3 regions of the Streptomyces sp. NPDC093225 genome follow, and region 3 is predicted to be linked to each of the others. Evidence: riboswitches for the same ligand, from Rfam matches in the RefSeq annotation. Region 3 holds a riboswitch; each other region holds the start of a gene.
The links. Region 3 has a riboswitch for thiamine pyrophosphate ahead of thiC (phosphomethylpyrimidine synthase ThiC). Riboswitches for the same ligand answer to the same signal wherever they lie in the genome.

Region 1: another riboswitch for thiamine pyrophosphate. It lies ahead of ACIQCH_RS22025 (thiamine ABC transporter substrate binding subunit); the one in region 3 lies ahead of thiC (phosphomethylpyrimidine synthase ThiC).
Region 2: another riboswitch for thiamine pyrophosphate. It lies ahead of thiO (glycine oxidase ThiO); the one in region 3 lies ahead of thiC (phosphomethylpyrimidine synthase ThiC).

Annotation. Positions count from the first base shown of each region.
Region 1 is NZ_JBIVNX010000024.1:24,376-36,237, reverse strand. Features, by position in the region: gene ACIQCH_RS22030 (ABC transporter permease) at 1-1,148, opposite strand, end outside; gene ACIQCH_RS22025 (thiamine ABC transporter substrate binding subunit) at 1,241-2,347, opposite strand; TPP riboswitch at 2,425-2,534, opposite strand; gene rlmN (23S rRNA (adenine(2503)-C(2))-methyltransferase RlmN) at 2,555-3,667, opposite strand; gene ACIQCH_RS22015 (phosphatidate cytidylyltransferase) at 3,742-4,818, opposite strand; gene frr (ribosome recycling factor) at 4,818-5,375, opposite strand; gene pyrH (UMP kinase) at 5,428-6,210, opposite strand; gene tsf (translation elongation factor Ts) at 6,365-7,201, opposite strand; gene rpsB (30S ribosomal protein S2) at 7,334-8,218, opposite strand; gene ACIQCH_RS21990 (murein hydrolase activator EnvC family protein) at 8,634-9,476, shown strand; gene ACIQCH_RS21985 (TetR/AcrR family transcriptional regulator) at 9,473-10,012, opposite strand; gene whiG (RNA polymerase sigma factor WhiG) at 10,094-10,930, opposite strand; gene dprA (DNA-processing protein DprA) at 11,146-11,862, opposite strand, start outside.
Region 2 is NZ_JBIVNX010000009.1:27,366-39,227, reverse strand. Features, by position in the region: gene ACIQCH_RS10985 (phytoene desaturase family protein) at 1-997, shown strand, start outside; gene ACIQCH_RS10980 (hypothetical protein) at 1,094-2,122, opposite strand; gene metF (methylenetetrahydrofolate reductase [NAD(P)H]) at 2,162-3,076, opposite strand; gene thiE (thiamine phosphate synthase) at 3,262-3,915, opposite strand; gene ACIQCH_RS10965 (Rv2175c family DNA-binding protein) at 4,020-4,385, opposite strand; gene ACIQCH_RS10960 (NAD(P)/FAD-dependent oxidoreductase) at 4,590-5,870, opposite strand; TPP riboswitch at 6,459-6,571, shown strand; gene thiO (glycine oxidase ThiO) at 6,569-7,858, shown strand; gene thiS (sulfur carrier protein ThiS) at 7,855-8,055, shown strand; gene ACIQCH_RS10945 (thiazole synthase) at 8,061-8,945, shown strand; gene pknB (Stk1 family PASTA domain-containing Ser/Thr kinase) at 9,114-11,024, shown strand; gene ACIQCH_RS10935 (deoxyribonuclease IV) at 11,093-11,862, shown strand, end outside.
Region 3 is NZ_JBIVNX010000003.1:201,644-207,688, forward strand. Features, by position in the region: gene ACIQCH_RS04975 (recombinase family protein) at 1-396, shown strand, start outside; gene thiC (phosphomethylpyrimidine synthase ThiC) at 515-2,305, opposite strand; TPP riboswitch at 2,299-2,454, opposite strand; gene ACIQCH_RS04985 (YibE/F family protein) at 2,528-3,967, shown strand; gene ACIQCH_RS04990 (SsgA family sporulation/cell division regulator) at 4,075-4,530, opposite strand; gene ACIQCH_RS04995 (IclR family transcriptional regulator) at 4,628-5,398, opposite strand; gene ACIQCH_RS05000 (DUF5326 family protein) at 5,700-5,918, opposite strand.

The DNA of each region.
Region 1 (11,862 bases), on a different contig from region 3:
CCCACGGTCACCGCGGACACGCCCAGCGGCAGCATCAGCAGGGCGTCGAAGCCGCGCACCAGCCGCCCGCCGCGCCGGGTGAGGGCGGCCGCGGCCAGGCCCCCGACGCCCACGGCGATCGCGGTGGCGGCGAGGGCGTACTCCAGCGAGTTCCAGATCGCCTCCAGCGGCGGCACCAGGAACGTGCCCCCGTCGGCGGACCCGAGCTCCCGGTAGAAGTCGAGGCCGTACCCGCCAGGGGCGTCGAAGGACCGTTCCACCAGCACGCCCAGCGGTACGGCGATGAGCAGGGCGACGGACAGGAGCACGCAGCCCAGCAGCGCCCACTGCCCGGTCCCGCGCGGCCGGTGGGCCGTCCGGTCCGGGTCGACCAGCCGCAGCGCGGTCTCGCGTCGGCGCACGGTCCAGGAGTGCACACCGAGGATCACGCCCACCGCGGCGAACTGCACCAGGGTGAGCACCGCGGCCGTCGGCAGGTCCAGCAACTGCGCGGTCTGCCGGTAGACCTCGACCTCGAGGGTGGCGTACGCCGGACCGCCGAGGATCTGCACGACGCCGAAGGAGGTGAAGGTGAAGAGGAAGACCATCAGCGCGGCGGCCGCCACGGCCGGTGCCAGCGCGGGCAGCGTCACCCGCCGCCAGGCGGCGAACCGGCCGGCGCCGAGCACCCGGGCGGCCTCCTCCTGACGCGGGTCCAGTTGCGCCCACAGGCCGCCGACGGTACGGACGACCACGGCGTAATTGAAGAAGACGTGGGCGAGCAGGATCGCCCACACGGTCGTGTCCAGTCGTACGCCCCACAGCTCGTCCAACAGCCCGCCCCGACCCACCAGCGCCAGGAAGGCGGAGCCGACGACCACCGTCGGCAGGACGAACGGGACGGTCACCACGGCGCGCAGCACCTGCTTGCCGGGGAAGTCGAAGCGCGCGAACACGTACGCGCCGGGGAGCGCGAGCAGCAGCGTGAGCGCCGTGGACGCGAGCGCCTGCCAGGTGGTGAACCACAGCACGTCGACGATGTCGGGCCGGGTGATCACCTCGCCGATCCGGCCGAACTGCCAGCCGTCGTCGGTCTTGATCCCGCGGCCGACGATCGCCGCCACGGGGTAGGCGAAGAAGAGGCCGAAGAACGCCAGCGGCACGGCCATGAGGCCGAGCCGCACGGCGGCGGCACGGCCGGAGGGGCGCACGCGCTCCCTCCGGTCCGTGCCCGGGACCGTTCCCGTGCCTGCTCCGGGTCCTACTTCAGGACGAGCGAGGACCATGCCCGGACCCACTGCTCACGGTTCTTGGCGATCTGGTCCGGGGCGACGGTCCACGGCTTGTCGATCACCACCCCGTGCTTCGTGAAGACCTCCGGCAGCTTCGCGTCCTTGACGACGGGGTTGACGAACATCTGGAGCGGCATGTCCTCCTGGAACTTCTTGCTGATCAGGAAGTCCAGCAGCGCCTTGCCGCCCGCCTCGTTCTTCGCGCCCTTGAGCAGGCCCGCGAACTCGACCTGGCGGAAGCAGGTGCCGGTGGCGACACCGGTGGGCGCCACGGCCGGCTGCGGCTCCGAGAACAGCACCTCGGCCGGCGGGGAGGAGGCGTACGAGACGACCAGCGGCCGGTCGCCCTTGGCCTTCTTGCCCCCGGCGGAGCCGGAGAAGCGCTCGTTGTAGGCCTGCTCCCAGCCGTCGACGACCTCGACGCCGTTGGCCTTGAGCTTGCTCCAGTAGTCCTTCCAGCCCTCGTCGCCGTACTTGCCGACGGAGGCGAGCAGGAAGCCCAGGCCCGGGGAGGAGGTGGCCGCGTTCTCGGTGACCAGCAGGTTCTTGTACTCCGGCTTGACCAGGTCGTCGAGGCTCTGCGGCGGGGCGATCTTCTTGTCGGCGAAGTACTTCTTGTCGTAGTTGACGCAGATGTCGCCGGAGTCGATCGGGGTGACCCGGTGCTCCTTGTCGAGCTGGTACTGCTCGGGGACGCCGGCCAGGCCCTTGGCCTCGTACGGGGTGAACAGGCCGTTGTCGAGGGCGCGCGAGAGCAGCGTGTTGTCGACGCCGAAGAACACGTCGCCGCGCGGCGAGCCCTTGGTCAGGATCTCCTGGTTGAGGGCCGCGCCCGCGTCGCCGCTCTTGAGGACCTTGACGGTGTAGCCGGACTGCTTCTCGAACTCCTTCAGCACCGCGGGGGTGTAGGTGAAGGAGTCGTGGGAGACGACCGTGACGGTCTTGGACTGCGGTCCGGAGCTGGCCGAGCCGCCCTCGTCCTTGCCGTCGCCACCGCCACAGGCGGCCAGCGTGGACAAGCCGAGGGCCGCGACGAGCGCGGCGCCCGCCATCTTCTTGGTGTTCACGTGAAACATTCCTCCTGGAGTGACCAGGAGAAGACGCGGCCCTGCCCCGGCGCTCGTGGAGCGGACGCCGGAGCAGGGCGCAACAGCTCGAGTGGTGACCGAACTCCCTACCCGGAATGACCCGGGCGAGGTTCAGAGGGTCTGCGGCGTGACGGTGCCGCACTCTCAGCGCTGTGGCGCTCCCCTGTCGGAATATGCAGATGTACGGGAGTCAGACTACCGCTCGCTCGCGGCGAGCTGTCCGCACGCTCCGTCGATCTCCTGGCCACGGGTGTCGCGCACCGTGACCGGCACGCCGTGGGCGGCGATCGCCTCGACGAAGGCCCGCTCGTCCTCGGGGCGGGAGGCGGTCCACTTGGAACCCGGGGTCGGGTTGAGCGGGATGAGGTTGACGTGCACCCGCTTGCCCTTGAGGAGGCGGCCGAGGAGGTCGCCCCGCCAGGCCTGGTCGTTGATGTCGCGGATCAGGGCGTACTCGATGGAGACGCGGCGGCCGGACTTCTCGGCGTACGTCCAGGCCGCGTCGAGGACCTCGCGGACCTTCCAGCGGGTGTTCACGGGCACGAGGGTGTCGCGCAGCTCGTCGTCGGGGGCGTGCAGCGAGACGGCGAGCCGGCACTTGAAGCCCTCGTCGGCGAACCGGAGCATCGCCGGGACGAGGCCGACGGTGGAGACGGTGATGCCGCGCTGGGACAGGCCCAGGCCGTCGGGCTCGGGGTCGGTCAGCCGGCGGATGGCGCCGACGACGCGGTTGTAGTTCGCCAGCGGCTCGCCCATGCCCATGAAGACGATGTTCGACAGCCGGGCCGGGCCACCGGGGACCTCGCCGTCGCGCAGGGCGCGCATGCCGTCGACGATCTGGTGGACGATCTCGGCGGTGGACAGGTTGCGGTCCAGGCCCGCCTGGCCGGTGGCGCAGAACGGGCAGTTCATGCCGCAGCCCGCCTGGGACGAGATGCACATCGTGACCCGGTCGGGGTAGCGCATGAGGACGGACTCGACGAGCGTGCCGTCGTGCAGGCGCCATAGGGTCTTGCGGGTGGTGTCGTCGTCGCAGGAGATGTGCCGGACGACCGACATCAGGTCGGGCAGCAGGGCCTCGCGCAGCTTCTCGCGCGAGCCGGCCGGGATGTCGGTCCACTCGGCCGGGTCGTGCGCGTAGCGGGCGAAGTAGTGCTGGGAGAGCTGCTTGGCGCGGAACGGCTTCTCGCCGATCGCGGCGACCGCCTCCTTCCGCTCGGCCGGCGACATGTCGGCCAGGTGCCGGGGCGGCTTCTTCGCTCCCTTGGGCGCGACGAAGGTGAGCTCTCCGGGAGCGGGGCGGGCCATGGCAGGTACTCCTCGTACGACGAAAGGCGCGCCGCACGAGCGGCGCGCCTTTCCAGAGTAACCGGCCCCGGGCTTCAGCCCGTGCCGACGAACAGAGCCAGCAGCAGCCACACGACCGGCGCGGTCGGCAGCAGCGAGTCCAGCCGGTCCATGATGCCGCCGTGGCCCGGCAGCAGCGTGCCCATGTCCTTGATGCCCAGGTCCCGCTTGATCATGGACTCGCCCAGGTCGCCGAGGGTGGCGCTGACCGCGACCGCGAGGCCCAGGACCAGGCCCTGCCACCAGCTGCCGCCGTCGATCAGGTACTGCATGCACAGCGCGCCCGCGGCCATCGCGAAGGCCACCGCACCGGCCAGGCCCTCGCGGGTCTTGCCGGGGCTGATGCGGGGGGCCAGCTTGTGCTTGCCGAACCGCCAGCCGACCGCGTACGCACCCGTGTCGCTCACCACGGTGAGCAGCAGGAAGGTGATCACCCGCTGCGGGCCGTCGTCGGCGGTCAGCAGCAGCGCCACGAACGTGGCGAGGAAGGGCACGTAGAACGCGGCGAACACGCCCGCCGTGACGTCCTTGAGGTATCCCTCCGGAGGCTCCGTCATCCGCCACACGAGCACCGCGAGGGCGGTGAGGGCCATCGCGACCCAGGCGCCCTCGGCGCCGCGCACGTACCCGGCGACGACCATCGCCGCCCCACCGACCGCGAGCGGCACCAGCGGGGCTTTGATGGCCTTGCGCTCTTCGAGGCGGGAGGTGAGCTCCCACAGGCCGACGACCACGGCGACGGCGATGACCCCGACGAAGACGGCCTTGACGATGAACAGCGAGGCGACGATCACGGCGCCGAGGCCGACGCCGACCCCTATGGCGGCGCGCAGGTCCCGCCCGGCCCGCTTCTTCTGCGGGGGCTGGGGGGTGTCCTGCGGTGCCTGCGACGGCGGAGGCGGGGGGCTGGGCATGGGCTCCTGCGGCGGCGTCTCGTCGCGGAACAGGGGGCCGCTTCCCGGAGCGGCCCCCCTCTCGCGTGCTTCCCGGTCATCGAAGTCTGATCCGGCGGCGTCGGGCACGATGGGCATGGGCCGAGTCTGCTGGCCTACGTACACATCGTATGCGGGACCCGCCGGAACCGGCTCCGCCCCCCAGGGAGAGTCGTTCATCAGACCTCGAGGAGCTCGGCTTCCTTGTGCTTGAGCAGCTCGTCGACCTGCGCGACGTACTTCGCGGTGGTGTCGTCGAGCTCCTTCTCGGCGCGGCGGACCTCGTCCTCGCCGGTCTCCTTGTCCTTGACCAGCTTGTCGAGGGCTTCCTTGGCCTTGCGGCGCACGGAGCGGATGGAGACCTTCGAGTCCTCGGCCTTGCCCTTGGCGACCTTGATGTACTCGCGGCGGCGCTCCTCGGTCAGCTCGGGGAACACCACGCGAATGATGTTGCCGTCGTTGCTCGGGTTGACGCCGAGGTCGGAGTCGCGGATGGCCTGCTCGATGTTGCGCAGGGCGCTCTTGTCGAACGGGGTCACCACGGCCATGCGCGGCTCGGGCACCGAGAAGGACGCGAGCTGGTTGATGGGCGTGATGGCACCGTAGTAGTCCGCCACGATCTTGTTGAACATCGCCGGGTGCGCACGGCCGGTGCGGATCGCGGCGAAGTCCTCCTTGGCGACCACGACGGCCTTCTCCATCTTCTCCTCGGCCTCGAGGAGGATTTCTTCGATCACCACGTGCTCCTGCATGTCTTGAGTGGATGGTTCAGGCGGGGGGCGGGCCCGCTCAGGCCCGGTCGCCCTGGTCGCTCACGAGCGTGCCGATCTTCTCACCCTTGACGGCGCGCGCGATATTCCCCTCCGCGAGCAGCTCGAAGACGAGGATCGGCAGCTTGTTGTCACGGCACAGCGTGATGGCGGTGGCGTCGGCGACCTTGAGGTCACGGGTGATGACCTCGCCGTACTCGAGCGCGTCGAACTTGACCGCGTCCGGGTTCGCCTTGGGGTCCGAGTCGTAGACGCCGTCCACGCCGTTCTTGCCCATGAGCAGGGCCTCGGCGTCGATCTCGAGGGCACGCTGGGCGGCCGTGGTGTCGGTGGAGAAGTAGGGCATGCCCATACCGGCGCCGAAGATCACGACGCGGCCCTTCTCCAGGTGGCGCACGGCGCGCAGCGGGATGTACGGCTCGGCGACCTGGCCCATGGTGATGGCCGTCTGGACGCGCGAGTCGATGCCCTCCTTCTCCAGGAAGTCCTGGAGGGCCAGGCAGTTCATGACCGTGCCGAGCATGCCCATGTAGTCGGAGCGGGCACGGTCCATGCCGCGCTGCTGCAGCTCGGCGCCGCGGAAGAAGTTGCCGCCGCCGATGACCACGGCGATCTCGGCGCCGTCCCGGACGACGCCCGCGATCTCGCGAGCGATCGCGTGCACGACGTCGGGGTCGACGCCCAGGCCCCCGCCGCCGGAGAAGGCCTCACCCGACAGCTTCAGGAGGAAGCGGCCGCGGCCCTTCTTGTCGTGGTCGCTCTTGTCGTCGGAAGCGGTGTGGGTGTCCACGCCCTGATTCATGGAGATCTCCTCGTGCACATACGAAGAAGGCCATTGCCGGGGTCCTTGCGGTTCCCTGTGCGGCAATGGCCTCCTCGTCAGATCTGCGGTCGTCCCGCGCGAACGGGCGACTGCTTCAGACCCTACCGGGGTCCGGGGTCCGTGGGTTACGGACTCAGATGCCGACCTTGATGCGGGCGAAGCGCTTCAGGGTGACACCGGCGTCCTTGAGGACCTGCTCGACGGACTTCTTGTTGTCGAGCGCGTACGCCTGGCCGAGCAGCGTGGCGTCCTTGAAGAAGCCGTTGAGGCGACCCTCGACGATCTTCGGCAGGGCGGCCTCGGGCTTGCCCTCGGCGCGGGTGGTCTCCTCGGCGACGCGGCGCTCGGTCTCGACGACCTCGGCCGGCACGTCCTCCTTGGCGAGGTACTTCGGCGCGAACGCGGCGATGTGCTGCGCGATGCCCTTGGCCAGGTCGGCGTCGGCCTTGTCCAGCTCGACCAGGACACCGATCTGCGGCGGCAGGTCGGGCATGGTGCGGTGCATGTAGGAGAAGACGAAGCCGTCGGCGAACTGCGCGAAGCGGTCCAGGACGATCTTCTCGCCGAGGTTGGCGTTGGCCTCGTCGACGAAGGCCTGGACGGTCTTGCCGGCCTCGATCTCGGACGCGAGCAGCGCCTCGATGTCCGCCGGGGACGTGGCGGCCACGTGCTTGGCCAGGTCGGCGGCGACGGACTGGAACTTGTCACCCTTGGCGACGAAGTCCGTCTCGCACTTCAGCTCGACCAGGACACCGGAGGTGTTGTCGTCGGCGATGAGGGACACGACGGCACCGTTCTCGGCAGAGCGGCCCTCGCGCTTGGCGACGCCCTTCTGGCCCTTGATGCGCAGCGCCTCGACGGCCTTGTCGACGCTGCCGTCGGCCTCGTCCAGGGCCTTCTTGCAGTCCATCATGCCGGCGCCGGTGAGCTCGCGGAGCTTCTTGACGTCAGCGGCGGTGTAGTTCGCCATGAGTCTGTGATTCTCTCTCGAAGTCGTAGATCTACGGGTCAACGGCGGGGGAGGCGCTTGTGGCGCCCTCCCCCGCCGTCATCGTCCGTGCTGTGAGTGCCCGGCGCGTGAACGACGGGCTCCCTCAGTGGGTCAGGCCTGCTCGGCGTCGGCGGCCGGAGCCTCGGCAGCCGGGGCCTCGGCGGCCGGGGCCTCAGCGGCGGGGGCCTCGGCGGCGGCCGGAGCCTCGTCCGCCTTCTTCTCGCCCTCGAGCAGGTCGCGCTCCCACTCGGCGAGCGGCTCGCCGACGGTCTTGTCGCCCGGCTTCGAGTCACCGGCGGCAGCGCCGGAACGGGCGATGAGGCCCTCGGCGACGGCGTCGGCGATCACGCGGGTGAGCAGGGTGACGGAGCGGATCGCGTCGTCGTTGCCCGGGATCTTGTAGTCGACCTCGTCGGGGTCACAGTTGGTGTCGAGGATCGCGACGACCGGGATGTGGAGCTTGCGCGCCTCACCGACGGCGATGTGCTCCTTCTTGGTGTCGACGATCCAGACGGCGCTCGGCACCTTCTGCATCTCGCGGATACCACCGAGGGTCTTCTCCAGCTTGGCCTTCTCGCGGGAGAGGACCAGGAGCTCCTTCTTGGTGAGGCCGGAGGCGGCCACGTCCTCGAAGTCGATCGCCTCGAGCTCCTTCAGACGCTGAAGGCGCTTGTAGACGGTGGAGAAGTTGGTGAGCATGCCGCCCAGCCAGCGCTGGTTCACGTACGGCATGCCGACGCGGGTCGCCTGCTCGGCGATGGCCTCCTGGGCCTGCTTCTTCGTGCCGACGAACATGATGGAGCCGCCGTGGGCGACGGTCTCCTTGACGAACTCGTAGGCGCGGTCGATGTACGACAGCGACTGGAGCAGGTCGATGATGTAGATGCCGTTGCGCTCGGTGAAGATGAAGCGCTTCATCTTCGGGTTCCAGCGACGGGTCTGGTGACCGAAGTGGACGCCGCTCTCCAGCAGCTCCCGCATCGTGACGACGGCCATGGCCGTACTCCTTGAGGTACTCGGTTACCGCAGCCGCCGGACGACGGCCGCGCCTGACGCCCCGACGCGCCGTGCCACGAAGGACCGAGGAGCGCGGCCACCGGTCGTGATCGACCAGGTGGCGGGGCGTGCGAAGTCGACCCGGTGACCCGGATCGCCACAAGAAGTGTACGGGACCGGCGCCCGTGCCGGGTGCCGCCCCCTGTCCCCCGCGGGGTGGACGCCCGGGTCCCGGGGTCCCGACGGCCCACCGGTGCGGCCGCCGGCCGTGCCCGCGCAGGCACCGGCCGCGCGTGCCGTCGAGCGGGCGCGGCGCGCAACCATGCGCACCCTGCCGGGTGACGCCGTTCGTCCACAACCGCCCGCTCGTCCACAGCCCCGCCCGACCGCCGCCCGGCCGCGGCACCCTCGCGCCATGACGACCTTCCTGCTCGCCCTGCTCCTGGCCCTGCTCCCGCCGCCGGCCGCGCGGTCCGTCCCGCCGCCCGGGCCCCAGGTCCCGGCGCGGTACGCCGCCGCGCCGGCCGCCCGTCCACCGGACCCCTCCGCCGGGCCGGGCCCGTCGGCGCGGCCGACGGACCGCCCCGCCCCCGAGGGGCCCTCCGCCCCCCGTCGGCCGACCGCCTGCGCCGGTGGGCCCGACGCCGTGGAGCGCGCCGGCCCGGGCGGGGCGGACCGTCGTACGGAGCGGGACCGGCGCACGGGGCCGGGGCGGGCCGCGGCCGCGGCCGGGGAACCGGCACCGGCCGGGCGGCCACCTGCGCACACGGCGCCGGGGAGGGAGCGGCCGCTGCCGGCGCCGTTGCGGTTGCTGCGGTGGTGGGTCCCGCCGCCGGGTCCGTACGCGGCGGGGCACCGCGGGGTGGACCTCGCCGCCGCCCCGGGCACCGAGGTGCGGGCGGTCGCCGACGGCCGCGTGTATTACGCCGGACGGGTGGCGGGGCGCGGCGTGCTGTCCCTCACCCTCACGGGCACCGCGCTGCGCACCACGTACGAGCCGGTGTGCCCGCTCGTCGCGACGGGCGAGCCCGTGGTCCGCGGCCAGGTCGTGGCCCGCACCGAGCCGAACGCGCACTGCGCGCAGCCGTGCCTCCACTGGGGCCTGCGCGCGGGCGAGGACTACCTCGACCCGCTCTCGCTGCTCCCCCGCCCGACCCCGCGCCTGCTCCCGCTGACCGGGACGGCGGCCACGGCCGCACGGCACGGGGGCTCCGGGCACGACCGAGGCCCGCGTCGTCCGGTCGAAGAGACGGCCTAGCGACCGGTGCCCCGGAGGGCGAGGGCCACGGCGGCCTCGGTGATCTCGGCGGGATCCTCGGCGGCACCGAGCTCGATGCGGCGGACGGCGGCGTCGACGATGCCCTGGAGGAGGGTGGCGGTGAGCCGGGGGCTGGCGTGGCCGAGGGCGGCCAGGGCCTCGACGATCATGGCGATCAGGCCCCCGTGGGCGGCGCGGATCTTCTCGCGGGCGCCGGCATCGAGCTCGCTGGCCGAAATGGCCACGACCGCGCGGTGGCGGCGGTCGCCGACCAGGGCCAGCTGCCGGCGGACGTAGGCCTCGATCTTCGCCTCGGGCGTCCCGGCGGCCTGCATGGCCGCCTCGATCTCGGCGGCCCAGACGGGGAAGTCGACCGCGCACAGCTCCTCGACCACCGCCGCCCGCGAGCGGAAGTACTCGTACACCGAGGAGCGGGCCAGACCGGTGCGCTGGGCGAGGGCGGGGAACGTCAGGGCATCGGTGCCCCCCTCGGACAACAGGGAGCGTGCGGCGTCCAGCAGTGCGGCGCGCTGCATCGTGCGGTGCTCGGCCACGGAGGCCGCTCGGATCCTGGGCACCCGTCCACTGTACGGAGGCCCCGCAAGGCCTCCGCAAGCTCAACGGCCGACGTCCGCCAGTTTGGCCCGCAACTGCAGCACCGACTTGGTGTGGATCTGGCTCACCCGGCTCTCGGTGACCCCCAGGACGTTCCCGATCTCCGCCAGGGTGAGGCCCTCGTAGTAGTACAGGGTCACCACGGTCTTCTCCCGTTCGGGCAGCGTGTTGATGGCGCGGGCGAGCAGGCGGCGCAGTTCCCGGTCCTCGGCGACCTCGACCGGGTTGTCCGCGGCGGTGTCCTCCAGGGTGTCCATCAGGGAGAGCCGGTCCCCGCCCTCGCCGCCGACGTGCAGGAGCTCCTCGAGGGCCACCACGTTCGCGAGCGACAACTGGCTGAAAACTGCATGCAGTTCCTCCACCCCGATGTCCATCTCCGCCGCCACCTCGACCTCGGTCGGAGTGCGCCGCAGCTGGGCTTCCAGGGTGGCATAGGCCCGCTCGACGGCACGGGCCTTCTGGCGGACGGAACGGGGGATCCAGTCCAGGGCGCGGAGTTCGTCGATCATCGCGCCCCGGATCCGGGTGATCGCGTACGTCTCGAACTTGATGGACCGTTCGATGTCGAACTTCTCGATGGCGTCGATGAGTCCGAAGACTCCGGAGGAGACGAAGTCGGCCTGCTCGACGTTGGGCGGCAGCCCGACGCTCACCCGGCCCGCCACGTACTTCACCAGCGGCGAGTAGTGCAGGATCAGCTGCTCCCGCAGGCGCTCGTCGCCGGTGTCCTTGTACGACCGCCACAGCTCGTCCAGCGAGGAGGGCGGGGCGGCCCGCACGCTGCCGCGGGCAGCGGGTGGCACCGCAGCGCGGTCAGACCCGGAGGTGTGCTGGGGCATGCGTCGCCTTGAGCCGTTCTGCTGTCGGGATCCTTGGGAACGTGGCGTGACTGGAGTGTCGCGGTGCGCGAAGAGTACGGGATCGCGCGTCGGTGCCGAGGCCGGCCGGACGGCACCGACGGGGCCGGGCCCGCGCTCTGCGCGCGGGCCCCCCGACTGGCTCCGGGCGGGCGGCACATCTCATCGGCTTCACCCTTTCACCGGATCGCCCCAGGTCAAGGACCGCCTCGCCGGGTGGACCCGGATAGGGGGCGAGGGTCATCCGCGGGAGTGGCGAGGCGCCAGTCATCGCCATGCCGTTCGACGAACCCCAGAGAGTGAAGTTCGTACAGTCTGCCGATGACTTCATCGGTGCTCGTGGCCGCGGCGAGGGCCAGCTCGGGCGGGCGGACCGGGCGGCCCGCGGGGATCGCCTCGAGGACGCGGGCGGTGCCGGGCGGGAGCAGGTCGCGCGGGAGCACCGGGCCGCGCCGGCAGGGGGCGAGTTCGCCCATCTCCCCGACCAGTTCGACGACCTCGGGGGCGTCGGTGACCAGCTCCGCCCCGCCGCGCAGCAGTTCGTGCACCCCGTCCGAGAGCCCGCTGGTGGCGGGCCCCGGCACGCCCATCACGGCGCGCCCCAGCCGTTGCGCGGCGCGCGCGGTGGCGAGCGAGCCGCTGCGGTGGGCGGCCTCGACGACGACCGTGCCGCGGGTGAGCGCAGCGATGACCCGGTTGCGGAGCACGAAGCGGCTCGGGGTGGGATGGCTGCCGGGCGGCAACTCACCCACGACCAGACCCTGTTCGGCGATGCGGCGCAGCAGCCCGAGGTGGCCCCGCGGGTAGCCGGTGTCGACGCCGCAGGCGAGCACGGCGGCGGTGCCGCCACCGGCCCCCAGGGCGCCCCGGTGGGCCGCGCCGTCGATGCCGTAGGCCGCTCCGGAGACCACCAC
Region 2 (11,862 bases), on a different contig from region 3:
CCTGCTGCGCCGCCGCCCGCCGACGCTGGCCGAGGTGGCCGACCGCGAGCTCGGCGGACCGGCCGCCGCACTGCTGACCAGCCGCGTGCTGGAGCACGGGCTCGACCCGCGCACCGCGCCGGCGGCCGCGACTGTACTGCCGTACATGGAGCAGACCTTCGGCGGCTGGTACGTGCGCGGGGGCCTGCGGGCCCTCGCGACGGCGGTGTACGAGCGGTGCCTGGAGCGGCGGGTCGGGTTCGTCTTCGGCGCCGAGGTCACGGGCGTCCCGGTGCGGGACGGCCGGGCGGCGGGCGTCGAGCTGGCCGACGGCACGGTCGCCGAGGCCGACGAGGTGGTCTGCGGAGCGGACCCGCGGACGCTGGAGTGGCTCCTGCCGGACGCCGCCCCGTGGCCCGTCGGAGCCAAGGAACCGCGGACGGGGGCGCCCAGCCGCTTCACCCTGCTGCTCGCCCTGCGCGGGGAGCGTCCCGCGGACACCGTCCACCGGACCGTCGTGCACTCCCCCGACCCGGCCGCCGAGGCGGACGCGTTCCGGGGCGAGCACACCGGCCGGCCCACGGTGACGGTGCTGCGTCCGGACGACGCCACGACCCGGCCCGACGCGGACCACGAGGCGGTGACCGCGACGGCCGTGGTGGCCCCTCAGGGCGTCCTGGACTGGACGGACGCGGATCTGGTGGCCCGGTACGCGGAACGGGTGCTGGAGGCCGTGGAACGGGCCGTCCCGGGGCTGCGGTCCCGGCTGCTGTGGCACGGGGCCCGGACGCCGCTGGACGTGGCGGGCGACACCGGCGCGGTCGGGGGCGGCGTGCCCGCGCCCGCACTGGCCGGGGCCACGGAGCTGCTGTACCCGGCGAACACCACCGCCGTGGCCGGCCTGCACCTCGCCGGGGGCTGGACCCACCCCGGCGGCGGACTGGCCCATGCGGGCATGTCCGGCGCGCTGGTGGCCGGGCTGGTCACCGAGGGCTCCGCCTTCCGCGGGTCCCAGTAGGCCGGGCGCGGTGGGCCCCGGCGCGGGCGTGGTGGGTCCGGGCGCGGCAAGAGGGCGGAGCGGCGGCGGCCGTCCGTCGGGGTGCGGGAGGTCGGTTCAGTAGCGGTACTGCTCGTACTCGCCGTTCGGCGCCTGGTACGGGTACGCCTGCGGCTGGTCCTCGGGGTACGGCTGGGCGACGTCGCGCTGCTGCGGGACCCACGACCCGCCGGACGGGGCCTCCGGCGCGTACTGGTGCTGCCCGGTGTACGGGTCCGCGTAGGCCGGGTAGGCGTCCTGGCCCGTGCCGTAGCCGTAGTCGTACGCCGCGTAGGCCCCGGGGTCGGGCTGGGCCGACAGCGCGCCGGTGCCGATGTAGGGGTCGGAGTAGGCGGCGTACGTCTGCTGCTCGCCGGCGCCGTAGCCGTAGCCGGTCGCGTAGCCGGGGTCCTGGTAGGCGGCGGCCTGGCCGTACGGGTCCGGGGCGGCGGGGGCCTGGGGGGCGTAGTAGTTCGGGTCGGAGTAGTCGGCACCGGGGTAGCCGGAGCCGTCGTAGCCCGGGCCGGCCTCGTAGCCCGGGGCGGTCTCGTAGCCCGTGGGGGCGTAGCCGTCCGCGGTGGTGCCGTAGCCGGAGCCCGCCGGGTCGTAGGCGCCGGCCGGGTCGTCCGTACGGGGCTCGAAGACGGAGGCGTCGGAGGCCTCGACGGGGTCGTCGGCCGGGTCCAGGGCGTCCATCAAGGCCGTCCCGGCGTCCTGCACGTCGCCGTCGGGGCCGTACGCCGACCCGTACTCGAGGTCGGAGACCTCCAGCACCGGCTCCGTACGTCGGGCGCCCGCCCCACCGCGGCGCCGGCCGCGGCGGCCCTGCTCGACCTCGGGTTCGGCGTCCCGCTTGGTGCCCAGCGCCCAGCCCGCGACGAAGCCGCGCCGGAAGGAGAGCGTGACCAGGGTCTGGCCGACCGCGAACGCGGTGGCGCCCACGGCGATGACGACGACCGAACCCAGCAGGACGCCGACGACCACGCCCAGGAACCCGGCGAACGCGAGCACGCGCCAGCGCAGGCGCGCCTTGTACTGGAGCAGCACCTCCGCCAGCAGCCACAGCGCGACAATGCCGAACGCGATGTAGAGGACCGTCCAGCCCATGCATGGCCCCTCTCGGTACGGCCGCGCGGGTACGGCCGGTCAGGGCCGCTGGTGCAGGCCCAGATTCTCGTAGATCTCGAGGGTCGCCGTGGAGTTGTTGAGCGTGATGAAGTGCAGTCCGGGGACACCCTCGGCCAGCAGCCGCGCGCAGAACTCCGTGGCGAACTCGATGCCAATGGAGCGTACAGCGGCCGGATCGTCCTTGACGGCGAGCATGCGCTCTTTCACGTCCGCGGGGAAGACCGCGTTGCTCAGCTGGGGCAGCCGGTCGAGCTGCTTGATGCCCACAACTGGCATGCACTCGGGGATGATCGGGGTGTCGCAACCGGCCTTCTCGACCCGGTCCCGCAACCGCAGGTAACTCTCCGGATCGAAAAACATCTGCGTGATCGCATAATCGGCACCTGCGCGGCACTTGTCCACGAAGTGCCGGATGTCCGTGTCCCAGTCGTCGGAGCGGGGGTGCAGCTCGGGGAAGGCCGCGACGCCGACGCAGAAATCGCCGGACTCCTTCAGCAGGCGGACGAGGTCGGCCGCATAGTGGACGCCCTCGGGGTGCGCCACCCACTCGCCCATCGGGTCGCCCGGCGGGTCACCGCGCAGGGCCAGCATGTTGCGGATGCCCGCGTCCGCGAACTGCCCGATGACGTGGCGCAGCTCGGCGATCGAGTGGTCGACCGCGGTCAGGTGGGCGACCGGGGTCAGCGTCGTGTCGGCCGCGATGTCCTGGGTGGCCTTGACCGTGCCGCCGCGGGTCGAGCCGCCGGCCCCGTACGTCACGGAGACGAAGCTGGGGGACACGGCCTCGATGCGGCGCAGCGCGTTCCACAGGTTCCGCTCGCCCTTCTCGGTCTTCGGCGCCCAGAACTCGAACGAGTACGAGGTGCCGGACGCGAGCATGTCGCGGACGGTGCGTGCACGGTCCGACCTGGTGGAAGCGGTGCCAAGGGCCATAACGGCAGATTAGACAAGGTCCAGGGAGGGCCCAAGGACCGTCCATATCCCGGACACGTTTTTGGACACCTTGTGTCGGTCCCTGCGGCCACAAGGAGCACACGGGCCTCCTGTCGTCACATCAGACACGTGACGCATCGCGAGGTACGTGAGGCGCGTGAGACGCGAGAGGCGCGTGAGCCGTGTCAGGCGAGGCGGGCGCGGACCCGCTTCGCGAGGTCGGCGGCGGCGGCACCGGGGTCGTCCGCCTCGGTGATCGCCCGTACGACGACCACGCGGGAGGCGCCGGCGTCGAGCACCTCGTCCAGGTTCCCGGCGTCGATGCCGCCGATGGCGAACCAGGGCCGGTCCTGGCCGAGGGAGGCGGCGTAGCGCACGAGGTCGAGGCCGGGGGCGTAGCGGCCGGGCTTGGTGGGGGTGGGCCAGCAGGGGCCGGTGCAGAAGTAGTCGACGCCCGGCTCGGCGGCGGCCGCGGCCACCTCGCCCTCGGCGTGGCAGGAGCGGCCGATCAGCACCCCTTCGCCGAGGATCGCGCGGGCGGCCGGCACCGGGATGTCGCCCTGGCCCAGGTGGAGGACGTCGGAACCGATGGCGTGCGCGACGTCGGCCCGGTCGTTGACGGCGACGAGCCTGCCGTGCCGGCGTGCGGCCTCGGCGAACACCTGGAGGTGCTCCAGCTCCTCGGCGGCCTCCATGCCCTTGTCGCGCAGCTGCACGATGTCGACCCCGGCGGCGAGGACGGCGTCGAGGAACTCGGGCAGGTCGCCCTGGCGCTTGCGCGCGTCCGTGCAGAGGTAGAGCCGGGCGTCGGCGAGGGCTGCGCGGGCGTCGACAGGCATGGAGGTACCCCCCGTGGTGAGCGGTGCGCAGGGCCCGGACGGGTCCTGCGCACCGCGTGGCGGATCAGGTGTTCAGCTGGTCAGCTGGTCGGCTGGTCGGCAGGTCAGACGGCGAGCGCCTGGGCGCGGCGCTTGACCTCCGTGCCGCGATTCTCGCTCAGGGCCTGCGCCGGGGTGCCCGGCAGGGTCTCGTCCGGCGTGAAGAGCCACTCGAGCATCTCCTCGTCGGTGAAGCCGTCGTCCCGCAGCAGGGTGAGGGTGCCGGCGAGGCCCTTCACCACCTTGTCGCCGTCGATGAAGGCGGCCGGCACCTGGAGGGCGCGGTTCTCGCCGCGGCGGACGGCGATCAGCTGACCGTCCTTGACGAGCTGGCGGACCCGGGTCACCTCCACGTCCAGCATTTCGGCGATGTCGGGGAGGTAGAGCCACTCGGGGACGAGAGCATCGATCTTCGTGTCAATCTCGGTCACGGGACAAGCCTGCCATCCCGGACCGACAGTCGGTACCCGGGCCGTCCGGACGGGGGCTTGGGCGAGGGGTACGGGGTGACGGATGCGGGTGACGGGCGACGGACCCGGCACCCGGGATCTCGGGGTGGGATGCCGGGTGCCGCGTGACGGGTGACGGGTGGGGTGTGGGTGTCGGGTCGGGTGGGGTGCGGGCGTCGGGTGCCGTCAGACCGCGGCGGACTTCAGCGCGACGGCGGGGTCCGCGACCTTGGCCGGATCCAGTCGGGTGCCGGCCTCGATGAGCTTGCGCCCCTGGGCCAGGTCCCGCGGCCGTCCGACGGAGAGCACGGCGGCCGGTACGTCGCCGCGCAGCCACACGACCGCCCACGCGTCCTCGGCCGGATCGCCGCGCCACACCAGTGTGTCGCTGTCGGAGTGGTGGCCGGCGTACTGGACGAAGCGCCCGAACTGCTCCGACCAGAAGTACGGCACCGGGTCGTAGACGGGCCCGTCCCCACCCGGGCCGGCGAGGACGTTCGCGGCCAGCGTCCGGGGACCCTGCAGGGCGTTGTCCCAGTGGTGGACGAGCAGCCGCTCGCCGTAGCGGGCCGAGGGGAACGAGGCGCAGTCCCCCACCGCGAACACCCCGGGCACCGAGGTGGCCAGGCGGGCGTCGGTGGTGACGGAGCCGTCCGGGCCGAGTTCGACACCGGAGCCGGCCAGCCAGGCGGTGGCGGGCCGGGCGCCGATGCCGACGACGACCGCGCCGGCGGGCAGCCGGGTGCCGTCGGCGAGCAGGACCGCGCCGGGGCCGCCGGCAGCACGGGGCTCCCCCGGGCGGGCGGGCTCGGCGGGCTCGATCTTCTCGACGCGGGAGCCGGTGAGCAGCCGGACGCCGATCTGCTCGTACCAGGCGGCCATCGGGGCGGCCACCTCGGCCGGCAGCGCACCGGCCAGCGGGCGGTCGGCGGCCTCGACGACGGTGACGGCGCAGCCGGCCTCGCGGGCGGCGGTGGCGAACTCGGCCCCGATCCAGCCCGCCCCGACCACGACGATGTCGTGCTGCTCGGCGAGCACGGGCTTCAGGCGGGCGGCGTCGTCGAGGGTGCGCAGCAGGTGGACGCCGGGGACGCCGGCGCTGCCGGGCAGGGTGACCGGCTCGGCACCGGTGGCGACGACCAGGACGTCGTACGGGACCGGGCCCGCCTCGGTGTCGACCTCGCGGTCGCCGGCGCGCAGACCGGTGACGGCCACGCCGAGGCGCAGGTCGATGCGCAGGGCCTCGAAGTCGATCTCGAAGGCGGAGTCCTCGGCCTTGCCGAGGAGGACGGCCTTGGAGAGCGGGGGGCGGTCGTAGGGCTGGTGGGGCTCCGCGCCGAGGAGGGTGACCGGGGCGGTCCAGCCCTGCTCGCGCAGGGCGACCGCCGTCTGCACTCCGGCCATGCCCGCTCCGACGATGACGACGCCGTACGTCGTCTCCCGCGTCTGGTTGCTCTGATCGCTCACACCTCCACCCTAACCACCTGACTGTTCGTCAGTAACCCTGCTATGGGGGCTTCCCGACCTGGTCCGGCGCAGATCCGGTGCGTGTCCGGCGCCCGTCCGGTGCCTGTCCGGCCGGGTTCGGTCGATCCTCCGGTTTTGGTGCGGGTGCTCTGCGGCCGGGCTGGAGGATCCTCTGGTGCCGGGGTGGGTGGGTGAGTGAGTTGTGCGTGGGTGAGGCGGGTGGGTGGTGAGGCGGGTGGGTGGAGGCCTGGGTTCGGCGCGCCTGCATGGGGCCGCCCCGTGGTGTGTGGGTCCCCTCGGCGCTTGACGGGGGTGGCCTGCAGGCCCTGCGGCAGGCCCACCCCTGGGGCTTCGGGGCCTTCGGCCCTGGCCTGCGGCCACCCCAGGCCCGGGCCTGCCTCCGGTCCAGCCTGCCCCCCTGTCAAGCGCCTTCCCCACACACCACGGGGCGGCACTCTCTGGGTCGGTTACCCCGGGTGTGCGGGGTCCGGGACGGCTCCCGCATCGGGGTAACGGGGGGCGCACCGGGGGCGGCCGCGCGACCGGGCGGCCTTACCCGTCCTCCTGGGCGGGGGTTAGTCTGACGGCCGTACCTATCGCGGGAGCCCGGGCGCACCGGGCTGAGAGGGAGGCTGGCCGGCCTCCGACCGTCCGAACCTGATCCGGGTCATGCCGGCGAAGGGAGGGGCTGGAAGCCCATGCACGCACCCACGCGCGCTGACACGACGGACTCGGCCGGGGCGGGGGTCGACGTCCTCGTCATCGGCGGCGGGATCATCGGGCTCGTCACCGCCTGGCGGGCCGCCCGGCGCGGCCTGCGCACCGCACTCGTCGACCCCTCGCCCGGTGGCGGGGCGGCCCAGGTCGCGGCCGGCATGTTGGCCGCCGTCACCGAACTGCACTACGGCGAGGAGACCCTGCTGGGGCTCAACCTCGCCTCCGCCCGCCGCTACCCGGACTTCGCGGCCGAACTGGCCGAGGACAGCGGTGGCATGGACATCGGCTTCCGGGCCTGCGGCACCCTCGCCGTCGCGCTCGACGCCGACGACCGCGCCCACCTGCGCGAACTCCACGCCCTGCAGCGGCGCTGCGGCCTGGAGTCCGAGTGGCTCACCGGGCGCGAGTGCCGCCGCCTGGAGCCGATGCTGGCCCCCGGTGTCCGCGGCGGCCTGCGCGTGGACGGCGACCACCAGGTCGACCCGCGCCGGCTGGCGGCCGCCCTCGTCGCCGCCTGCGACCGGGCCGGGGTGGTCTTCCACCGCACGACGGCCGAGCGGCTCACCGTCACCGGCGACCGGGCCGCCGGCGCGCTGCTCGACGACGGTACGGACGTCACGGCCGGCCAGGTGGTCCTGGCGGCCGGCAGTCTCAGCGGCCGACTGGCCGGGCTGCCCCCGGAGGTCGTGCCGCCGGTCCGGCCGGTGAAGGGGCAGGTGCTGCGGCTGCGCGTGCCGCCGGCGTACGCGCCCTTCCTGACCCGGACCGTACGGGCGGTCGTCCGCGGCAGCCACGTCTACCTCGTCCCGCGCGAGAACGGCGAGCTGGTCATCGGCGCCACCACCGAGGAGCTCGGCTGGGACACGACCGTCACCGCGGGCGGGGTGTACGAACTCCTGCGGGACGCCCACGAGCTGGTGCCCGGCCTGACCGAACTCCCCCTGATCGAGACCCGGGCGGGACTGCGCCCGGGCTCCCCCGACAACGCCCCGCTGCTGGGGCCCACCGCGCTGCCCGGGCTGCACCTGGCCACGGGGCACTACCGCAACGGCGTCCTGCTGACGCCGGTCACCGGTGACGTGATGGCGGAGCTGCTGACCACCGGCGAACTGCCGGAGGCGGCCCGGCCGTTCAGTCCGCGCCGGTTCGCCGGCCCCGGTACGGCCGCGTCGGCGGTTCCGCCGGCCGCCGGTCCGGCCCGGTCGGCCGGGCCCGAAGCACCCGTGGCGCCGAGCGCCGCACCCACCGCACGTCAGGAGTCCTTCGCATGACCGTGTCCGTCAACGGCGAGCCGCGCGAGGTCGCGGCGGGGACCACGCTGGACGTCCTGGTCGCCACCCTGACCTCGGCGCACTCCGGGGTGGCCGCCGCCGTCAACGAAACCGTCGTGCCGCGGGGGCAGTGGCCGGCGACCGCGCTCGGCGAGGGCGACCGTGTCGAGGTGCTGACCGCGGTGCAGGGAGGGTGAGCGCGATGTCCTTCGATCCTTCCGGGTTCTCCGCCGCCGCCGGATCCTCGGGCCCTTCCGTTCCGCCGGATCCCGTCGACGCCGTCGAGGCCTCCGTTCCGTCCGACCCGTTCGTGCTCGGCGGGCGGGAGTTCTCCTCGCGCCTGATCATGGGCACCGGGGGCGCACCGAGCCTGGACGTCCTGGAGCGGGCGTTGCTGGCCTCCGGTACGCAGCTCACGACCGTCGCGATGCGACGGCTGGACCCCTCGGTGCAGGGCTCGGTGCTGTCGGTGCTCGACCGGCTGAAGATCCAGGTGCTGCCGAACACCGCCGGCTGCTACACCGCGGGCGAGGCGGTGCTCACCGCCCGGCTGGCCCGGGAGGCGCTGGGTACGGACTGGATCAAGCTGGAGGTCGTGGCCGACGAGCGGACGCTGCTGCCCGACGGGGTCGAACTGCTCGACGCCGCCGAGACGCTGGTGGACGACGGGTTCACGGTCCTGCCGTACACGAACGACGACCCGGTGCTGGCGCGCAAGCTGGAGGACGTGGGGTGCGCGGCGATCATGCCGCTCGGGTCACCGATCGGGTCGGGGCTCGGGATCCGCAACCCGCACAACTTCCAGCTGATCGCGGAGCGGGCCGCGGTGCCGGTGATCCTGGACGCGGGGGCCGGGACCGCGTCCGACGCCGCGCTGGCGATGGAGCTGGGGTGCGCGGCGGTGATGCTCGCGTCCGCGGTGACGCGGGCGCAGGAGCCGGTGCTCATGGCTGCGGCCATGCGGGACGCGGTCTCGGCGGGGCGGCTCGCCCACCGGGCCGGTCGGATCCCACGGCGTCACTTCGCAGAGGCCTCCTCGCCCTCCGAAGGCCTCGCCGCCCTCGACCCGGAGCGCCCGGCCTTCTGACCCCGGGGCCGCCCTCGGGCGCCGACGCGTCCGGCCCCGCCCGGGGGCACCTCCCAGCGGTGGTGGGGGAGCTCGAGGGGCGGGGGTCCGGGGGCGGTGGCGTCACAAGACGGTGGCAAGCGGGGACGGGCAGGGTGGGGCGGGGGCGGGCCCTCGTAGAATTCGCGGGTGGATACGACCCTGGATGACCCGCTCGTCGGGCGGAGCCTCGACGACCGCTACCGCATCGACGCCCGCATCGCGGTCGGCGGCATGGCGACGGTCTACCGGGCCCTCGACACCCGCCTCGACCGCGTGCTCGCGCTCAAGGTGATGCACCCGGACCTCGCCGCCGACGCCGCGTTCGTGGACCGCTTCATCCGCGAGGCCAAGTCCGTGGCCCGGCTCGCGCACCCGAACGTCGTCGCCGTCTTCGACCAGGGCACCGACGGCCCGTACGTGTTCCTCGCCATGGAGTACGTCCCCGGCTGCACCCTGCGCGACGTCCTGCGCGAGCGCGGCGCGCTGCAGCCGCGGGCCGCGCTCGACATCCTGGAACCCGTGCTGGCCGCGCTGGGCGCCGCGCACCGGGCCGGGTTCGTGCACCGGGACATGAAGCCCGAGAACGTGCTGATCGGCGACGACGGCCGGGTCAAGGTCGCCGACTTCGGCCTGGTCCGGGCGGTCGGCTCGGCCACCAACACCACCGGCGCCGTCCTCGGCACCGTCTCCTACCTCGCTCCCGAGCAGATCGAGAACGGCACCACCGACCCGCGCGTGGACGTCTACGCCTGCGGTGTGGTGCTCTACGAGATGCTGACCGGCGGCAAGCCGCACTCCGGCGACACCCCCGCCCAGGTGCTCTACCGGCACCTGAACGAGGACGTGCCGCCGCCCTCCGCCGCGGTCCCGGGCCTGCCGGCCGCGCTGGACGAGGCGGTCGCGAGTGCCACCGCGCGCTCCGCGGACCTGCGCCCGTACGACGCGGTCGCCCTGCTGCAGCTCGTACGGGAGGCCCGCGCGGCGCTCACCGACGCGCAGCTGGACGCCGTGCCGCCGCAGGCGCGGGCCGGTGAGCGCAGTGCGTCGGAGGACCGGACCAGCGTCGTGCCGCGGCCGGTGGGCGGGCAGGAGTCCGTGAACCACACGGCCCGGTTCGAGCACCCGCCGGTGGCGGACCCGGACCCCGCCCCGGCGCCGCGGCGCCGGCCGCGCCCGCGCGGGCCGCTGTTCGCCGCGCTCGGAGCGCTGCTGGTCGTCCTGCTCGGCACCGGTGTCTGGTACGTGAGCTCGGGCCAGTTCACCCGGGTGCCGAACCTGCTGGGCAAGACCCAGGCGGACGCGCAGCAGCGGCTGGCCGCGGCCGGTCTGGACGTCGAGGGCGTCCGGCGCGAGTTCAGCGACTCGTACGAGCGCGGCACCGTGATGGCCACCGACCCGGCGGGCGGGGCGCGGATCCGCGGCAACGGGTCCGTGGTGCTCACGGTCTCCCGCGGCCCGAAGGTCGTGACGGTGCCGACGGTCAAGGGGATGCCGCTGGCGGAGGCCAGGAAGGCCCTGGTCAAGGCGGGGCTGGCGCCGGGCGTGGTCACGCAGGAGTTCAGCCACGACGTCGCCAGGGGCGCGGCGATCAGCACCGATCCCGGCGCCGGCGAGCAGCGGTCCCCCGACACGGCCGTCGCGATCGTGGTCAGCAAGGGCGCCCCGGTGCCGGTGCCGACGGTGGTGGGCGAGCCCCTCGACCGGGCCCGTACGACGCTGGAGGCGCTCGGGCTGGTGGTGCAGATCGCCCCGGAGCAGACCAATTCCCCGCAGCCGGCGGGCGCGGTGGCCAACCAGTCGGTGGCGGCCGGGACCCAGGCGGGCACCGGGGACACCATCGTGCTGACCGTCTCCAAGGGACCGCGGATGGTCCCGGTGCCGAACGTCGTCGGCCAGGACCAGGACGACGCGAAGCGGACGCTGGAGGCGGCCGGCTTCAAGGTGAAGGTGGACCGACCGCTGATCTCCTTCAGCCACGAGGTGGCCGAGCAGTCGGTGAAGGGCGGGGAGAACGCGCCCGAGGGCAGCACCATCACGATCAGGATCAAGGCACTGTGAGCAGCGAGACCACGAACCCGGGACACCCCGTGGGGGTATCCGTCCGGGTTCCGCGCGACCCGGCGGCCGTGCGCAACCCCGTCGGCGGGCACGTGCCGGTCGCGGGCGGGCTGGCCACGACGGGCCTCGCGTACGCCCGCGAGATGGGCGCCGAGGCGGTGCAGGTCTTCGTGGCCAATCCGCGGGGCTGGGCCACCCCCACGGGGTATCCGGACCAGGACGAGGCCTTCCGGGCCGGCTGCGCGGCCGCGGGCATCCCGGCGTACGTCCACGCCCCGTACCTGATCAACTTCGGCTCGCACACCGAGGCGACGGTGGAGCGGTCGGTGGAGTCGCTGCGGCACTCGCTGCGCCGCGCGCGCCGGATCGGTGCGCTCGGGGTGGTGGTGCACACCGGCTCGGCCACCGGCGGGCGGCCGCGCGAGGAGGCGTTCGCGCAGGTCAGGGAGCACATGCTGCCGCTGCTCGACGAGCTGACGCACGACGACGACCCGTTCCTGCTGTTGGAGTCCACGGCGGGGCAGGGCTCGTCGCTGTGCTCGCGCACCTGGGACTTCGGGCCCTACTTCGAGGCCCTCGACGCGCACCCCAAGCTGGGGATCTGCCTGGACACCTGCCACATCTTCGCGGCCGGGCACGACCTGGCGGCGCCGGGCGGCACGAAGCAGACCCTCGACCTGCTGGTGGACACGGTCGGCCCGGGGCGGCTCAAGCTGATCCACGCCAACGACTCGAAGGAGGGCGTGGGCGCCCACAAGGACCGGCACGCCAACATCGGCGCCGGCCACATCGGCGAGGACGCCTTCCGGGAGCTGTTCTCGCACCCCGAGACGGCCGG
Region 3 (6,045 bases):
AAGCTGGAACGCCAGGCCGCCGCAGCCGCGAAGGACATACCGGAGTGGGGCCGCGCTGATGAACTGGAGCAAGCCCTGAAGCGCCGCCGCGAACTGGAGCGCCGCTGGCAGGCCGGCGAGGTCGAGGACGACATCTTCTACCGCAACCTCCCGGGCCTGGACGTCCGGGTCAAGGAGCTGCGAGCGGAGCAGGCCAAGCACCTGGCCCTGAAGGCCGCTGCCGAGGAGGCGACGGACGACGTGGCCACGGCGTGGGAGTCCCGCACGCTCACCCAGAAGCGGGCGCTCGTCAAGAAGACCCTGACCACGGTCATCGCAAAGCCCGGCGGCAAGACCGGTCGGGCGAAGTTCGACGTGGAACTCCTCACGCCGGTATGGACTAGCTCCGCCGAATAAGTCCTACGACCGGATCTCCCCCATTCGCTGAAGCCGAACTTCGGCGAATGGGGGAACGGGAGGGACCCGCAACTCCCCCCACGGGTCGCGGGCCCCTCCCGTTGTTCCCGGTACGGGGTCAGTCGGCCAGCGGCAGATAGATCCGGCCACCGGAGGCGGCGAACTCCGCCGACTTCTTGAGCATGCCGTCGGCGATCTCGTCATCCGACGCGGCAGGCTCGTCGCCGCCGAACTGCTCAGTGATGCTTCTGCTGATCTTCATCGAGCAGAACTTCGGACCGCACATGGAGCAGAAGTGCGCGGTCTTGGCCGGCTCGGCGGGCAGCGTCTCGTCGTGGAACTCGCGCGCCGTGTCGGGGTCCAGGGCCAGGTTGAACTGGTCCTCCCAGCGGAACTCGAAGCGCGCGTCCGACAGCGCGTCGTCCCACTCCTGCGCCCCCGGGTGGCCCTTGGCCAGGTCCGCCGCGTGCGCCGCGATCTTGTACGTGATGACGCCGGTCTTGACGTCGTCGCGGTTGGGCAGGCCCAGGTGCTCCTTGGGCGTCACGTAGCAGAGCATCGCCGTGCCCCACCAGGCGATCATGGCGGCGCCGATGCCCGAGGTGATGTGGTCGTACGCCGGGGCGACGTCCGTGGTCAGCGGGCCGAGCGTGTAGAACGGCGCCTCCTCGCAGATCTCCTGCTGGAGGTCGATGTTCTCCTTGATCTTGTGCATCGGGACGTGGCCCGGGCCCTCGATCATGGTCTGCACGTTGTGCCGCTTGGCGATGGTGTTCAGCTCGCCCAGGGTCCGCAGCTCGGCGAACTGCGCGTCGTCGTTGGCGTCCGCGATGGAGCCCGGCCGCAGGCCGTCGCCCAGCGAGTACGTGACGTCGTACGCGGCGAGGATCTCGCAGAGCTCCTCGAAGTTCGTGTAGAGGAAGTTCTCCTCGTGGTGCGCCAGGCACCAGGCCGCCATGATCGAGCCGCCGCGCGAGACGATGCCGGTCTTGCGGCGGGCGGTGAGCGGCACGTACCGGAGCAGCACGCCGGCGTGCACCGTCATGTAGTCGACGCCCTGCTCGGCCTGCTCGATGACGGTGTCCTTGTAGATCTCCCAGGTCAGGTCCTCGGCCCTGCCGTCGACCTTCTCCAGGGCCTGGTACAGGGGCACCGTGCCGATCGGGACGGGGGAGTTGCGCAGCACCCACTCGCGGGTGGTGTGGATGTTGCGGCCGGTGGAGAGGTCCATGACGGTGTCGGCGCCCCAGCGGGTAGCCCACGTCATCTTCTCCACCTCCTCCTCGATGGAGGAGGTGACGGCGGAGTTGCCGATGTTGGCGTTCACCTTCACCAGGAACTTCTTGCCGATGATCATCGGCTCGATCTCCGGGTGGTTGACGTTCGCCGGGAGTACCGCGCGGCCCGCGGCGATCTCCTCGCGCACCACCTCGGGGGAGACGTTCTCGCGGATCGCGACGTACTCCATCTCCGGGGTGATCTCGCCGCGGCGGGCGTACGCGAGCTGCGTGACGGCCTGGCCGTCACGCCCGCGGCGCGGCAGCCGCGGGCGGCCGGGGAAGACGGCGTCGAGGTTCTTGAGGCCACCGCGCGGCGAGGTGTGCTTGATGCCGTCGTCCTCGGGGCGCACGGGGCGGCCCGCGTACTCCTCGGTGTCGCCGCGGCCGATGATCCAGTTCTCGCGGAGCGGGGCCAGGCCGCGGCGGACGTCGGTGTCGATGGTGGGGTCGGTGTACGGACCGGACGTGTCGTAGAGCGTGACGTCCTTGCCGTTGGTGAGGTGGACCTGGCGGACGGGCACACGGAGGTCGGGGCGGGAGCCCGCGACGTAACCCTTGTGCCAGCCCGGCTGGCGCTCGCTCCCGCCGTCCTGGCTGGTGGCAGGCGTGCGTGCATCCTGAATGGTCATGAGACCTATCTCCCTACGCCGGCATTACCCGGTAACAGGTTCGGCGGTCGGCGCAGCCTCCTCCCGTACGTGTCGTGCGTCCACATCGACGCGCGTACGGTGATCAGCGCCCTCTCAGCCCGGTGCTCCGAGCTCCCGCGTTGTGCAAAGGTGCCCCCACGCTAGCGTCATCCGTGGCGCGCTGAACAGTGGGCCCCCTCCATCTCTTGCGATGATCTGCCGGTGACGACCTCGCCCCAGCACCCCGCAGAGCACGACCGTGCCGCCCCCCACGGCGGCCACGGGTACGTCCCCGGCCCCGGCCGCACCCATGGGGACGACGGTCACGGGCAGGCGTCCGGGCGCGACCACGAGCATGCGCACGGGCACGGGCACGGGCATGCACACGGGCACGGCCCGGCCGCCCCGGGCTCGCTGCACCTGCGCAAGGTGATCGCCGCCGTGCTGATCCCGTTCGCCGTGGCGGTGGTCGCCGGGCTGGTCGTCCTGTGGCCGGGCGGCACCCCCGCCCACGAGCGCACCGGCGTCGGCTTCGACCGGCAGACGCAGCAGGGCCGGGTGGTCGCGTTCCAGCGGGTGGACTGCAAGGAGGTCAACGCCGCCCAGGTCCCGGTGGGCGGGGACACCGCCGGCCGGCCGGGCAGCGGTGCGGCGCGGTCGCGGACGGGGCAGTGCGCGAAGGCGACGGTGGAGGTGCGGACCGGCCCCGACAAGGGCCGGAAGTTCGTGGAGGTCGTCCAGCCCGGCGCACCGCGCCAGTTGGAGGACGGTCAGGAGGTCGTCGTCGCGTACGCCCCGGACGCCCCCCGCGACCTGCAGTACTCGGTGGTCGACGTGAACCGGAAGCTGCCGCTCGCCCTGTTGGCGGGCATCTTCGCGGCGGCCGTGGTGCTGGTCGGGCGGATGCGGGGCGTCACCGCCCTCGTCGCGCTGGTGGTGAGCTTCGGCGTGCTGACGCTGTTCATCCTGCCCGCCATCCTGCAGGGTTCGAACCCGCTGGTCGTCGCGGTGGTCGGGGCGAGCGCGATCATGCTGATCGCGTTGTACATGTGCCACGGGCTGACCGCCCGCACCTCCGTGGCGGTGCTCGGCACGCTGGTCTCGCTGCTGCTGATCGGGCTGCTCGGCTCGGTGTTCATCGACTGGGCGTTCCTGAGCGGCAACACGGACGACAACACCGGCCTGATCCACGGCCTGTACCCGGACATCGACATGAGCGGCCTACTGCTGGCCGGCGTGCTCATCGGATCCCTGGGCGTGCTCGACGACGTGACGGTCACCCAGACCTCGGCCGTGTGGGAACTGCACCAGGCCGACCCGCGGATGGGGCCGCGGGCGCTGTACCGGGCCGCCATCCGGATCGGCCGGGACCACATCGCCTCGGTGGTCAACACCCTCGTGCTGGCGTACGCGGGTGCGGCCCTCCCGCTGCTCCTGCTGTTCTCGGTGGCGCAGAGCAGCATGGGAGCGGTGGCCAACAGCGAACTGGTCGCCGAGGAGATCGTCCGCACCCTGGTCGGCTCGATCGGACTGGTCGCCTCGGTGCCGGTGACCACGGCACTGGCCGCGCTGGTGGTCTCCGCCGACCGGCCGGGATCCCCGGCCGCCGCGCCGGCCGGGAGGCCGGGGCGCGGCGGGCGGGGACGCCGGCGCAAGCGCTAGCGGGCGGCGGCCGGCCGTCAGGGCCGGCGGGCGCGTCCGCGGGACGAGCGGCGCGGGCGCACGGAGGCTCGGAGTTCTCCGCGGGCCGCGCGGCGGCGGGGCTCGGGTCAGCCCGCGTTCCGCTGGTTCTGCTGGGTCTGCGCCTCGGCGAGGATCCGGCCGAGGGCCTCGTCGAGGTTCTCCTCGAAGTCGCCGAGGTTGCGCTCCTGACCGAGCGGCACCAGCCGGTCGGTCCGGTCGAGGAACGCCACCAGGGGAGCGGCGCTCGCCCGGAACAGGGCGCGGTCAGCACCGACCTGGAGCCGGATGTGGACGTCGGACAGCTCGTCCGGGTCGGTGGGCGCGATGTGCACATCGCCGTCGCCGCACGGCTTGTTGATCCCGTCGAGCAGGAGCTCCCGGCCGAACGCCCAGGTCACGGGCGCGTCTCCGGGGAGGTGGAAGGTCAGACGGACCGCGTACGGATCGCGTGCGTCGTACCGGAGCTCCACCGGGATCCGGAACGAGAGCTCCTCGGAAACGAGGAAGCTCATCATGACCTCTGCCTGTACCGACTCGCGCATTGCCTACCCCGCTGTTGTGGAAGTGGCCAGGAATGACCCCCCAGGACCCCCTTGACAAGGGTGGTGCACCCGCTTGCAGATCACAAGGAGTGAGTTTTCAGATACTGATAGAGAACGAGAGCGAGCTCAACAGCGCGCCTACTTCACTCCGTAGCCGATCAACCACATAGAGCAACCGGTCCTGTTGGTGCAAGGGGAGTGAAATCGCCATGGTCGCAGCCGCGTCACCTGCGGTGATGGGGATCGCGGCGCAGACCGTGCCCAGCGCGTACTCCTGACGCTCGATCGCGGGTTCCATTCGCCCCATGGAAGCGATCCGTTGTTCGAGGGCGCGTTGGTCACGCACCGTATACGGCGTGACGGCCTCGACGGGGTGGCTCGCGTAGTACGCGCGCCGGGTCTCGGCGTCGAGCTGGCCGAGCAGGCACTGGCCGATGGCGTGCGCGTGGCCGGTCGCACGGAAGTCGGCCCATTCCTCGACGGCGGGGAGCGCCGGGCTGTCGGACACGCCCACGACCTCGATCTCGCCCTCGCGGAACACCGCGAAATAGATGGGCGCCCCGACCACGTCCCGGAAGTGCGCGAGGGAGTCGAGGATCATGCTGCGACGTTTCTGCTGCAACCCCCCACCGGCCAGGCGTCCCGCCGCGGCACCCAGGACGAACACCCCGCCCTCCCGGCGGAGGTAGCCCTCGTGGGTCAGGGTGCGCAGCAGGTGGTAGGCCGTGGGGAGCGGCAGGCCGGCTTCGCGCGCCAGCTGCTTCGCCGGAGCGCCGTCACTGTGGGACCCCGCGGCCTCCAGCAGTCTCAGCGCCCTCTGCACCGAGCCGATCAGCGTCGGAACGACGGTGTTGTGCACCGAAGACAAGACTCACCCCCAGGCGTGGCGGCGGGCGGTGGGGGCCCGCCTGCGGGGGCCGCCCCCGCAGCGGCCGCACTCCTGGGGGCCTCCACGCGGTGGCGTGGTCCTGGAAAACCCTGGTCAGAGCGGTGATACCGGCCACGCGGTCCCAGGGACGGCATAGATTGCCACTGTATCCACCGATTCCTGGGACACGGGTGGTCGAGCGCTCCTTCTTCCCTCATGCGGGCTAACCGCCGCACGGGGTGAGCGCCGCTCGTGCGCCCCTCGCGCGCCTTTCACCCGCCTCGACCGGACCCGTGCCGCTCTACCAGTCGCCGTGGGACGACTTCGTACCCGCGCCGGTGAACTTGCGGACCACGAAGATCAGACCGCCCACCAGGGCGACGAACAGCAGGGCCTTGAAGACGAAGGAGATGAGGGCGCCCAGGAAGGCCGTGATGACCCCGCCGAAGACCATGAGTGCGAGCAGCGGGACCGCCACCCACTTAACCCACCAGGGCATGCCTGCGAATATCTCCCGGATGCCGTCCATTTCCTCAACCTCTTCCTGTCTTGTCGCTTCCTGCCTTCGATGCTAGGAGGCGGAAAGGAAGAACGGAGGCGGGGAAAGCCCTTGGACTCCCCTGATCCGCCCCCTAGGGGTCGGACCC